3 regions of the Klebsiella sp. A52 genome follow, and region 1 is predicted to be linked to each of the others. Evidence: predicted binding sites of a transcription regulator. Region 1 holds the regulator's gene; each other region holds the start of a gene.
The links. The regulator Fur, encoded in region 1, represses iron uptake genes when iron is present. The targets are predictions, from matches to a motif close to ATAATAATGAGAACNACTATCAA.

Region 1 (4,221 bases):
TTGTCCAACGGCTTTGCTGTCGATGATCGAATAGCCGATTTGCCCCGGCTGGTGGGCGACCAGACGGCCCCAGATGGCGTAACGTTTGGGCCAGAAATCTTCCCCTTCATCATAAAAGCGCTCGGCATCGCGGTTCACCACCACCCCCAGCGACACGCAGTCGACGCGGGTACAGATGCCGCCGTCATAGAGCGGCGCCCGGGCGTCAATGGCGACGCAGTGCGACTGTGAAGGATCGCCGATGATATCGGCCCCGGCATCGATCATAAATTTGAGCAGCACTCCCTGATTAAAACGGGTGCCGCGGATGAGAAAGTTGTCTGCAGGCCATTCGCCGCGCTCATTTTGCCCCCAGGCTTCGCGCAGCCACTCGCGGTTAGATTCAAAACCGCCGGCGGCGAGCACGCAGGTTTTAGCGGCGATCCGCTCAGTGCCTGCCAGCGCGGCGACGAATTCGCCATCACGTAATTCAAGCGCCTGTACCGGGGTGTTATAGCGGATCTGTACGCCCATCTGTTCGGCGCTGCGGTAATAGGCATTGACCAGGGCTTTGCCGCCGCCCATAAAAAAGGCGTTAGTGCGGGCGACGTGCAGGGCGCCGGATAACGGCGGTTGAAAGTTAACGCCATGGCGGCGCATCCAGTCCCGACAGTGCGACGAGGTGCGGATCACCAGACGGGCCAGCGCTTCGTTGGTATTGCCGTCGGTAACGCGCAGCAGATCCTGCCAGTATTCTTCTTCCGGATAGCTGTCGACTAAGACATCCTGCGGCGCATCGTGCATACAACGCAGATTACGCGTGTGCTGAGAGTTACCGCCCCGCCATTCCCGCGGCGCGGCTTCCAGCAGCAGTACGGATGCGCCTGCTTCCCGGGCGGTTAAGGCGGCGCATAACGCGGCGTTGCCGCCGCCAATCACCAGTACATCCACCATTATCGGCTCCATTACGCTTTGACTAATTGTTAAATTTGTAATGGAAATGTAAGGTGCAGGGGCGGCAGGCGCTATGGCGTAAAGCTAAAGGGGGGTTTAGTGTGTGTAAAGACTGGCGCCCGGCCAGTTGCCGGATTCAACTAGCTGGCGCATGACTTTTGCCAGCATTACCCGTGCCGCAAGGCCTGCCGGGGTGAGTTCGTCATCGGAAAGACTGACCAGAAAATTCGGTCGGCTAAGTACCGGATTATCGACGCCGATCACTCTTAGCGCCTGGCTGTCGAGATGAGAAATCGCCGCGCCCGGCTGCAGCGTGGCGCCGAGCCCGTCACGAACGGCGCGCATCAGCAGGGCCAGGCCATCGATTTCAGCCACCACGTCAACGTTGATGGCGTGCTCCTGGCAAATAGCGTCCAGCCTGCCGCGCAGGCCATGCCCCTGGCTTGGCATAATCAGCGGGATGGCGGCCAGTTGGTTCGGGGAGATGCTATCGCCGGGCAGCGGCGCCAGCACGTCATGGGCGCCAATCAGGAACAGACGTTCCTCAAGAATGGGTCGGGCGCTCCAGCGCAGGATCTTCTCTTTCTGGAAAACGATGGCTAAATCGAGCTGGCGGGTGTTGATCATCCGTTCCAGATTGCCGGAGAGGCTCTCCACCAGGTGCAGGCGGACGTCGGCGTAGCTTTCGCGCATGGCGTTGATAAAAGGTACGCCCAGTACAGAAGCGGTGCTCGGCGCCATACCGACGCTGACGTGACCGGAAAGGCGCGCTTCACGCGCGGCGAGAATGGCATCGTCAGCATGGCGCAGCGCCAGTTGCGCCTGCGAGTAAAAGGCGAGGCCGGCGCTGGTGGGCATTACGCCGCGCGAAGTCCGTTGCAGCAGGCGGATAGCGAGTTCATTTTCCAGACGCGCCATTTGCTGGCTGAGCGCAGAGACGCCAATATTCAGATCGAGCGCGGCGCGGCCCATACTGCCGGTTTCCACAATGCGGACAAAATAGCGTAGCTGGCGCAGCTCCATATTGACTCTCCGTACAAGGCGTTATGCTCTGACAGAATACGCATGCCGGTGGATTTCGCCCATAAAAAAGCCAACCTTGAGGTTGGCTTTTTACAACAAACGAGACGGGAAATTATTTATTCACCGCATCGTGGGCATGTTCATCTTCGCGGCAGTCGCCTTCCGCACAGTGGCCGTACAGGTACAGGCTGTGGTTGGTTAAGCGGATGCCGTGTTGCGCAGCAATTTCACGTTGGCGGGATTCGATAGAATCATCGCTGAACTCGATCACTTTGCCGCAATCGAGGCAAATCAGGTGATCGTGGTGGTGCTGCTGAGTCAGCTCGAATACGGATTTACCGCCTTCGAAGTTGTGACGAGTCACGATGCCTGCATCGTCGAACTGGTTCAGCACGCGGTAAACGGTAGCCAGACCAATCTCTTCACCCATATCGATCAGGCGTTTATATAAATCTTCCGCACTGACGTGATGGTTATCCGGTTCCTGCAACACTTCCAGAATTTTCAGTCGGGGAAGTGTGACTTTCAGGCCAGCCTTCTTTAATGCGATATTGTTGTCAGTCATGCGGAATCTGTCCTGTTGCTAAAGATCGGCTTCCTTCAAAGGGAAGCAATACAGAGAATCACCCGATGTAATGCGTCTCATTATAGAGCTGCAACTCTGAAATGAAAACTGCAACCATCGCGCCTTGTAAGCTGTCAAAAACGAATTACCAGCTACAAACTGTGTCACGTGACCTCGTGGAATCAGAGGACATTGTACAGATATGTGATGAAAAGTTAAAAACTTGTAGCTATTAGTTTGATTGCTTTTATCTATTAATTCAGCGCAGCTTAATAGCTGCGCTGTTTGATTCTTAGGCGTTTTTGATTTCTTCCAGATGCAGCTCTTCGGAAATCTGCTTCACCCACTTCTCAACGCGCTCGTTGGTCAGTTCCGGCTGACGGTCTTCATCAATCGCCAGACCTACGAAGTGATCGTCGTCTGCCAGGCCTTTAGAAGCTTCAAAGTGGTAGCCCGCGGTCGGCCAGTGGCCAACGATGGTTGCGCCGCGCGGTTCAATGATGTCACGAATGGTGCCCAGCGCATCGCAGAAGTATTCTGCGTAATCTTCCTGGTCGCCGCAGCCAAACACGGCTACCAGCTTACCGTTGAAGTCGATCTCTTCCAGCGTCGGGAAGAAGTCGTCCCAGTCGCACTGCGCTTCGCCGTAGTACCAGGTTGGGATGCCGAGCAGCAGAATATCGTGGCTTTCCAGATCTTCTTTGCTGCTCTTGGCAATGTCGTGAACTTCAGCAACGTCTTTACCGAGCTGCTTTTGGATCATTTTTGCAATATTTTCGGTGTTGCCGGTGTCGCTGCCAAAAAAGATGCCGATGATTGCCATGAGTAAAATAACCTCTTGAAACTTAATGATGTGGTAGTGGCATTATGCCTACAGTTAACGGCAATCATAGCAGAACAGGGAAGGGCGCGGAAACAGCAATAACGTCCTGGTGCACACTCTGCTACATGAAAGCGATTTTTTTGCGTTTTTCAGACTTCGCCCTGATTACGCAGGCAGGCCAGTTGGTGCATCAGCATCTCTTCGATAAGATCGCTGCGGCTCATGTTGCGGGCTTCCGCCAGCTCATTAAGCGCGTCGACCGCATCGGCGTTGAGCTTCAACTCAACGCGCTTCAAGCCGCGAACTTTATCGCGTTTGAGCTGATTGCGTTTGTTGATGCGCAGTTGTTCATCGCGCGAAAGCGGATTGGTTTTCGGTCTACCCGGGCGACGCTCATTTGCGAACAAATCTAATGTCGTTCGGTCCGTTTGTTCTTTTGCCATGATTCAGAGTGACTTCGGGGAAACAAGCTGCCGGGCTATAGCCGGCGCAGATAGCGCGCCATAATACATCAGGCGAACCGCCGCGCCAACGACCGCGGGCATTATGCCGCGCGGTCGGGCGTTTTTTAGCCACTCAGGCTTCAATTGTGCTCAGATAACGGCGAATTGCGCGTAAAACCGCCTCGGGTTTTTCCGCATGCACCCAGTGTCCGGCGCCGGCAATGACGTGAGCGCGGGCCTGCGGGAACTGCGCCAGCAGCGCGTCGCGGTATTCATCGGTGACATAAGGGGAGTTGCCGCCGGGAATAAATTGCGCCGGGTGCGGCCAGGCTGGCACCGTTTCCCAGCCGACAATATGCGGGTATTGATCCCACAGCGCCGGCACGTTGAAGCGCCACGCGCCGTCGACAAAGGATTTCAGCAGAAACTGAATG
Region 2 (4,221 bases), 2.1 Mb from region 1:
CGAATGCGGATACCAGCATGCATAATATTCAGCTGCTGAGTGAGTTCGGTTGCGCTATCGCCATTGATGACTTCGGTACCGGCTACGCCAACTATGAGCGTCTGAAGAGCCTGCAGGCGGATATCGTAAAAATTGACGGCTGCTTCGTGCACGAAATCGAGAGCGACCAGCTTGATGCGATTATCGTGAAATCCATTATCGAAATCGCGCGGGCGAAACAGTTAACGGTCGTCGCAGAGTACGTAGAGACTCAGGCGCAAAAGGCGATGCTGTTGGCGCTGGGCGTCGATTATTTGCAGGGCTACCTGATTGGCAAACCGCAGCCGTTAAGCGAATTGAAGGCGTAAAAAAGCCGGGCGATACTGCAGCCCGGCTTGTTATTTTATTAACGTCTGTTTGTGATTACAGTACCAGCGCAGCGATAGAGGCTGACAACACGCTGACCAGCGTGGAACCGTAAACCAGTTTCAGACCAAAGCGAGAAACCACGTTACCTTGCTCTTCATTCAGGCCTTTAATCGCCCCGGCGATGATGCCGATAGAAGAGAAGTTGGCGAAGGAGACCAGGAAGATGGAGATGATACCTTCCGCACGCGGGGAGAGCGTCGCTGCCACTTTCTGCAGATCCATCATCGCCACGAATTCGTTAGACACCAGTTTGGTCGCCATGATACTGCCTACCTGCAGCGCTTCGCTCGCCGGCACACCCATCACCCACGCAACCGGGTAGAAGATGTAGCCGAGGATCCCCTGGAAGGAGATGCTGTAGCCAAACCAGCCGGTGACGGTGGCGAACAGGGCGTTGAGCGCGGAAATCAGCGCGATAAAGCCGATCAGCATCGCCGCAACGATAATCGCTACTTTAAAGCCTGCCAGAATGTATTCGCCCAGCATTTCGAAGAAGCTCTGACCTTCGTGCAGATTGGACATCTGCAGGTTTTCTTCGCTCTGCTCAACGCGATACGGGTTAATCAGCGACAGAACAATAAAGGTGCTGAACATGTTGAGCACCAGCGCGGCAACCACATACTTCGGCTGCAGCATAGTCATATAGGCGCCGACGATGGACATCGAAACGGTAGACATCGCGGTTGCCGCCATGGTGTACATACGGTTGCGCGACATTTTGCCGAGAATATCTTTATAGGCGATGAAGTTTTCCGACTGGCCGAGGATCAGCGAGCTAACGGCGTTGAAAGATTCCAGTTTACCCATGCCGTTAACTTTCGACAGCACGGTACCGATCGCGCGGATGACAATCGGCAGAATGCGAATATGCTGTAAAATACCAATCAGCGCGGAAATAAAGACGATTGGGCACAAAACCTTCAGGAAGAAGAAGGCCAGACCTTTATCGTTCATGTTACCGAATACGAAGTTGGTGCCTTCGTTGGCGAAACCGAGAAGTTTCTCGAACATCTCAGAAAAGCCTTTCACGAAACCCAGACCGACATCGGAGTTCAGGAAGAACCAGGCCAGCAAAACTTCAATAACAAGTAATTGAATAACATAACGAATGCGGATCTGCTTACGGTTGTGACTGACCAGCAAGGCCAGTATAGCCACCACAACGATCGCGAGGACAAAATGCAAGACGCGGTCCATATTTGCTCCAAATATGAGGCAGGTTAAATTTCCGTGCACATTCTATGCAACAAGCCTAAATAAAACGAGATCGAATCCACACTATTGCAAGGATATGTGACCAATAACAAAAATAGTGATCAATCGTACATTTTTGTTATGTTATGCAAAGGTATTAAAAGTTGCATTAATGTACTAATCTGATGAAAGGCGCGTTGTCGACAGCTTCACGCCCGTTTCGTTATTTGGCCTGCTATCGTTCCCTCCTATCAAAGCAATCATTATCACCTTTCTAAATGAACTTGATAATCATTCGCATTTTGATAGCATTAAACATAGCAAAGGCTATATTTCCAGGGGCAGAAAATGACTAACAGTCGCGTTGAGAATAGCAGCGGTCGCGCAGCGCGCAAGATGAGGCTCGCACTGATGGGGCCCGCATTCATTGCTGCCATCGGCTACATCGATCCGGGTAACTTCGCCACGAATATCCAGGCTGGCGCCAGCTTTGGCTATCAATTGTTATGGGTAGTGGTATGGGCGAACCTGATGGCGATGCTGATTCAGGTGTTATCGGCCAAGCTCGGTATCGCCACCGGTAAAAACCTCGCGGAACAGATCCGCGACCATTACCCGCGCCCGGTGGTGTGGTTTTACTGGATACAGGCGGAAATTATCGCCATGGCGACCGATCTGGCTGAATTCATCGGCGCGGCCATCGGCTTTAAGCTGCTGCTCGGCGTTTCCTTATTACAGGGGGCGGTGCTGACCGGCGTCGCCACCTTCCTGATCCTGATGTTGCAGCGTCGCGGGCAGAAACCGCTGGAAAAAGTCATCGGCGGGCTGCTGCTGTTTGTGGCGGTGGCGTATGTGGTCGAGCTTATCTTCTCGCAGCCGGCGTTAGCGCCGCTGGCCAAAGGCATGATTATTCCGAGCCTGCCGAATGGCGAAGCGGTATTCCTTGCCGCCGGGGTTCTCGGGGCGACGATTATGCCGCACGTTATCTATCTGCACTCATCGCTGACGCAAAACCTGCACGACGGCTCGCGCAAAGAACGCTATAACGCCACGCGTTGGGACGTGGCGATTGCAATGACCATTGCCGGCTTCGTTAACCTGGCGATGATGGCGACCGCCGCCGCTGCGTTTCACTTCAACGGCCACACCGGCGTGGCCGATCTCGACCAGGCTTATTTAACTCTCGAACCGCTGCTTAGCCATGCCGCCGCGACGATTTTTGGTCTCAGTCTGGTTGCCGCCGGTCTCTCGTCGACGGTAGTCGGAACGCTTGCCGGGCAGGTCGTGATGCAGGGGTTTATCCGCTTCCATATTCCGCTGTGGTTTCGCCGGACTATCACCATGCTGCCGTCGTTTATCGTGATTATGATGGGGCTGGATCCAACGCGTATCCTGGTGATGAGCCAGGTATTGCTGAGCTTCGGGATTGCGCTGGCGCTGGTGCCGCTGCTGATTTTTACCAGCGATGCGCGGTTAATGGGCGATCTGGTAAACAGTCGCTGGGTAAAACGCATCGGTTGGCTGATTGTGGCGATTGTGGTGGCGCTGAACGGCTGGCTGATTATTGGTTCCGCATTAGATTAATACGGCAACAAAAAAGGGAGCTTTCGCTCCCTTTATCAATTAGTGGTGCCCGTGACCATGTCCGCGCCCGCCGCCAGGGCCTCGGCCCCAGCCGCCACGGCGATCGTTCCAGCCTTCGCGATAGCCGCGCTCGTAAGCACGACCGCGATCCCAGCCGCGTTTATCCCAACCGCGATGCCAGCCGTTATCATGGCGATGCCAGCGGTGATCGCGCCATTCATAATGACGACGCCAGTAATCACGGTCGCGCCAGCCGCCACCGTCCCAGTAGTTACCGTAACCGTCACGATCGCCAATTTGTAATTTTACCGATGGCAGCAGGGTGATTTCACCAGCATTGGCGATAACCGGCGCGCACGCCAGCAGTACCGCAGCCAGAATCAGTGACCTGAACATACTCTTCTCCTCACGATCGGGTCTTAATGACCTGTTAACCAGATATTACGAGCCGGTAAAGAGGCGTAGCATCAGGGAACTCTTAAATCGCAAGAAATAGCACTTTTTGCCAAAGTAAAAATGAGTTTACACCGCAAGGATCGCATCAATGGCGGCGCACTCTTCAGCGCTGAACCGACGATTGCTTAACATACCCACGGCATCGTCCAGTTGCGCCGTTTTACTGGCGCCGATCAGCACTGACGTCACTTTATCTTCACGCAGCACCCAGGCCAGGGCCATCTGTGATAGCTTCTGTCCGCGGCGCCCGGCAATGGCGTCAAGCTGGCGGACTTTTTCCAGCCGCTCGGCGGTGAGCTGTTCCGGCTGTAAAAAACGGCTATTGCTGGCTGCGCGCGAGTCTGGCGGAATACCGTTTAGATAGCGGTTGGTCAACTGGCCGCCAGCCAGCGGTGAAAACGCTATACTTCCCACGCCTTCGGCCTGCAGCATCGCTAATAATCCTTCTTCCACCCAGCGTTCAAACATCGAATATTTGGGTTGGTGAATCAGGCAAGGCGTGCCGAGATCGTTGAGGATAGCGATAGCCTGACGTGCCAGCTCGAGCGGGTAGTTCGATAAACCAACGTAGAGCGCTTT
Region 3 (4,221 bases), 440 kb from region 1:
CATCGCTGTTCAACTGTTCGGCATAGTTTTCCATTCCCTTCACGCTGTTATCGCCAAACAGCGCTTTTTCCAGACGGTGGAAGCCGGTAAATTTCGGGTCTTCGGCTTTTTTCTCGAAATCATCTTCACGGGCGTCAATGCTGCCGTCGAGGTCGGAGAACAGTTCGGCAATCGGTTCGATGCGCTCGTAGTGCTGCCGGGTCGGGGCATACAGCGCCTTCGCTTTCTCGATATCACCGGCTTTTACCGCATCGGTAAAGGCTTTAGTACCGCTAACCAGCTGCGCTGTCTCCGCGGTGACGTAGGCTTTATAGGCAGTAATCGCCTCGCCAAGACTCAGCACCGCATCGGCTTTCGCCGCATCTTTGCTGGTTTCACCGGTGACAATCAGCTTACCTTTCGGGTTAGTCAGCAGGCCACAGGTCATATCGTATTCGCCCGGCTGCAGGTTAGCCGTCAATTTTTGCGTGAATCCTGGCGCGATGTTTTCCCGCTCCTCGACCACCATTACCCCTTTCAGGATCTCCCACTCCAGCGCTTTCTGGCTGTGGTTCTGGATGATGAACTGGGTTTTACCCGCCTTCACCGTTACCTGCATAGGTTCGCACTGCTTATCGTTGACGGTAACTTTGACCTGCGGAATATCCGCAGCCTGAGCGTAAAAGGCGGAACTGAACAGCGCGGCGACGGTTAACTGCAGCGCAGTACGGCGAAAATGAATCATCATGACCATCCCTTTCGAAAAGTATGTTGTAACTATATTAATCAGCGGCGCCTGAATTACGCGGCTCGCGATGCTGTCGTTTTGCTGCCCGGCGGCAAGGCAAAGCACACCAGCGCCGGGATCAAATAGAGGAGATAAACCGCCACTTCACTGACGGTGGGCGTCTCCTGATAACCAAAGATGCCTTCCAGCAGCGTGCCGAACAGCGTATGCGTCGATACCACGTTGCTAAGGTCAAAGGCGACATTCTGGAAGTAATTCCACAATCCCGCCTCGTGGAAGGCGCGAATCGCCCCGGCGGCCAGACCAGCCGCCACCAGCAGGATAAACAGACTGGTCCATTTGAAGAACACGCCGAGATTAAGACGGATACCGCCCCAGTAAAGCAGGAAACCTAATACTACCGCCGTCGCCAGCCCGAGCATCGCCCCCAGCGGCGGCCAGATGCCCACATCCTGCTGGAATGCCGCCAGCAGGAAAAAAACCGACTCCAGGCCTTCGCGGGCAACCGCAAAAAACACCATCATCACCAGCGCCCAGCCGTGGTTATTCCCGCGCTGTAGCGCGTTATCCACCGCCTGCTCCAGCTGTTGTTTGACGTTGCGCGACACTTTACGCATCCAGAACACCATCCAGGTGAGGATAAATACCGCTATCACCGCCACGATGCCTTCAAACAGTTCCTGCTCGCGCTGCGGAAATTCTCCGGTGGTCTCGTTGATAAAAATCCCCAACCCGAGACAGAGCGCCGCCGCGAGGAATACGCCAATCCACATGACGCCGATCCAGCTGCCGCGCTGGGTTCGTTTTAAATAGCTGGCAATCAGGCTGACAATCAGCGCGGCTTCCAGCCCTTCGCGTAACATGATGAGAAATGGAACAAACATGCCGAAACCCTTAAATGTGAACCGCAGTCAACGGATGCAAAGATAGGTAAATATTTATGATAGTGATTATCATTACAACAATGAGAAACACAAGCGAAATGTTCAGGGAATGATGACAAGTTGTAAATTAATCGCTACAAAATAGTCACTTACGAAAATATCTCACCAGCTAAGCATTAAAATGGCAAATAGCATGATTTTTTATGTCGCATATTTACCGGACCATAGCGCTGTGGCTAAATGGCGGTCCTGATTTATCTGCGAAATAAATAACATGACTCAAATTTTGCATTTCCTGCTGGCGCTGGCGGTTATTCTCGCCCTCGCCTGGCTTGCCAGCTATGACCGTCAAAAAATCCGCATTCGCTACATTCTGCAGTTAATTATTATTGAAATCACCCTGGCTTTCTTTTTCCTTCACGCCGAAAGCGGGTTATGGGTAGTGAAAAATATTTCAGGCTTTTTTGCCTCGTTACTCGGGTTCGCCGCTGAAGGGACCAACTTCGTATTTGGCGGGATGGGTGAAAAAGGGCTGGCCTTTATTTTCCTCGGCGTACTGTGTCCAATCGTCTTTATTTCCGCGCTGATAGGTATTCTGCAACACTGGCGTATTCTGCCGATCTTTATTCGTCTGATCGGCACCCTGCTGTCGAAGGTGAACGGCATGGGCAAGCTGGAATCATTCAATGCCGTCAGCTCGCTGATCCTCGGCCAGTCGGAAAACTTTATTGCTTACAAAGGCGTACTCGGGGACCTCTCTCCGCGTCGCCTGTTCACGATGGCGGCGACCGCCATGTCAACGGTATCGCTGTCGATCGTCGGCGCCTATATGACCATGCTTGATGCGAAATACGTGGTGGCGGCGTTGATTCTTAATATGTTCAGCACCTTTATTGTGCTGTCGATTATTAACCCTACGCGCCCCGGCAGCGAAGCTGAAATAAAGCTTGAAAAGATGCATGAATCGCAGAGTTTCTTTGAAATGCTGGGCGAATATATCCTGGCGGGCTTTAAGGTGGCGATGATTATTCTGGCGATGCTAATCGGTTTTATCGCCCTGATTAGCGCCGTTAATGCGTTATTTGCGACCATTTTCGGCCTAAGCTTCCAGCAAATTCTCGGTTACGTGTTTTATCCGCTGGCGTGGCTGGTGGGTATTCCATTAAGCGACGCGCTAAATGCCGGGAGTATTATGGCCACCAAGCTGGTCGCTAACGAATTCGTGGCGATGATCGAGCTGCAGAAAATTGCCGCCAGCATGACGCCGCGCGGGCTAGGGATCCTTTCCGTGTTTCTCGTCTCGTTCGCCAACTTCGCCTCCATTGGCATCATTGCCGGGGCGATTAAAGGGCTTAACGAGCAACAGGGCAACACCGTTTCCCGCTTCGGCCTGCGTCTGGTCTATGGCGCGACGCTGGTTAGCCTGCTGTCCGCCAGTTTTGCCGGGCTGGTGCTGTAACTCGTCGGGCGGGGGCTCTCCCCGCCCTGTTCGTCAGAAATGTACGCACACCGGCTGATCAACGCGCATAACGGACTCCTGGGCGAATCGCGTCTTATACGTATTACGCAGCGCTTCAATCCCCTGCTCACTTTTCGCATCATTGCTGTGAATCAGCATCAGCGCCTTACTGGACTCGCGGGCCACTGTGCCATTGTTACCTAACCACTGGCCGCGGGCATCAAAAACCGTCAGGCCATCGCGAAAACGCGGCGTCACATCGCGGTCGACAAACTGCTGCCACTCCTGGGCGGTAATATCTTTCCCCGCTGGCCGGCTAAGGCCGAAATAAAGGGTGGTTTGCACCATCGCGTTGTCCGCCGGGCAGACGTTATTATCAACGCGCGCGGCGCTTTTCTCGGATGGCGCCACGCATCCTGTCAACAGTGCGGCAACGATCAGCGCCGCGGCGGTTTGGGGTAATTTCATTTGCTATCCTCATTGTTTTTTGTACCCAGATATCAGCGTATTTTCAGTGAATTAGCAAGAGCAGCGCGAACATTACTCTCTGGCGATACGGCGTATTTTCTTTTGTTCTACACTGATAAACACAGCCTGGGCGAAATTCTTTTTTAAATTATTTCCTGCGTTTTTTATTTCAAAGACTTCTCTATAGTTGAGCGTTTTTAACTGGCCTGGCGGCCGCGTAAAATAACAACTGGAATAATTCATGATAGAAAATAATGAGTTAGCTAATATTGAGAAAAGAATTGTCACCCGCTTTCTCGATATGTTTATTAAGTTCGGCTTGATACTGGCGCTGGCCTCCTTCTGCTTTACCGTCTTCTCGCCGTTCCTGAACATGATGCTATGGGCGCTGATCCTGGCCGTCACCCTCTACCCTTTACATCAACACATCGCGCGACGTATCGGCGGGCGACAGGGGCTGGCATCAACTATATTGGTATTATTCGGCCTGCTGATTATCGTCATCCCGACCATTTTCATGGTGACCTCGCTTGGCGAAAGCGCCGGTAGCCTGATTGATAAGGTCAGCGGCAGCGATCTGACGCTGCCGCCGCCATCGGCCAACGTCGCCTCTATTCCACTCGTCGGCGGTAAGCTGTATGCGTTCTGGCTGAAGGCCTCGGCGGACCTGCCGGCGGTACTGA

Region 2: the regulator Fur is predicted to act here: its motif matches at 1,887-1,909, upstream of KGA69_RS13290 (Nramp family divalent metal transporter).
Region 3: the regulator Fur is predicted to act here: its motif matches at 1,662-1,684, upstream of efeU (iron uptake transporter permease EfeU).

What each region holds. Positions count from the first base shown of each region.
Region 1 is NZ_CP074437.1:4,910,180-4,914,400, reverse strand. Features, by position in the region: gene tcuA (FAD-dependent tricarballylate dehydrogenase TcuA) at 1-933, opposite strand, end outside; gene tcuR (tricarballylate utilization LysR family transcriptional regulator TcuR) at 1,030-1,956, opposite strand; gene fur (ferric iron uptake transcriptional regulator) at 2,069-2,521, opposite strand; gene fldA (flavodoxin FldA) at 2,814-3,344, opposite strand; gene ybfE (LexA regulated protein) at 3,494-3,787, opposite strand; gene ybfF (esterase) at 3,921-4,221, opposite strand, start outside.
Region 2 is NZ_CP074437.1:2,794,896-2,799,116, forward strand. Features, by position in the region: gene KGA69_RS13280 (EAL domain-containing protein) at 1-347, shown strand, start outside; gene nupC (nucleoside permease NupC) at 403-1,605, opposite strand; gene KGA69_RS13290 (Nramp family divalent metal transporter) at 1,951-3,186, shown strand; gene KGA69_RS13295 (DUF2502 domain-containing protein) at 3,226-3,582, opposite strand; gene mgrA (L-glyceraldehyde 3-phosphate reductase) at 3,709-4,221, opposite strand, start outside.
Region 3 is NZ_CP074437.1:4,467,834-4,472,054, forward strand. Features, by position in the region: gene efeO (iron uptake system protein EfeO) at 1-727, opposite strand, end outside; gene efeU (iron uptake transporter permease EfeU) at 781-1,611, opposite strand; gene KGA69_RS21185 (NupC/NupG family nucleoside CNT transporter) at 1,886-3,070, shown strand; gene KGA69_RS21190 (DUF3574 domain-containing protein) at 3,104-3,538, opposite strand; gene KGA69_RS21195 (AI-2E family transporter) at 3,780-4,221, shown strand, end outside.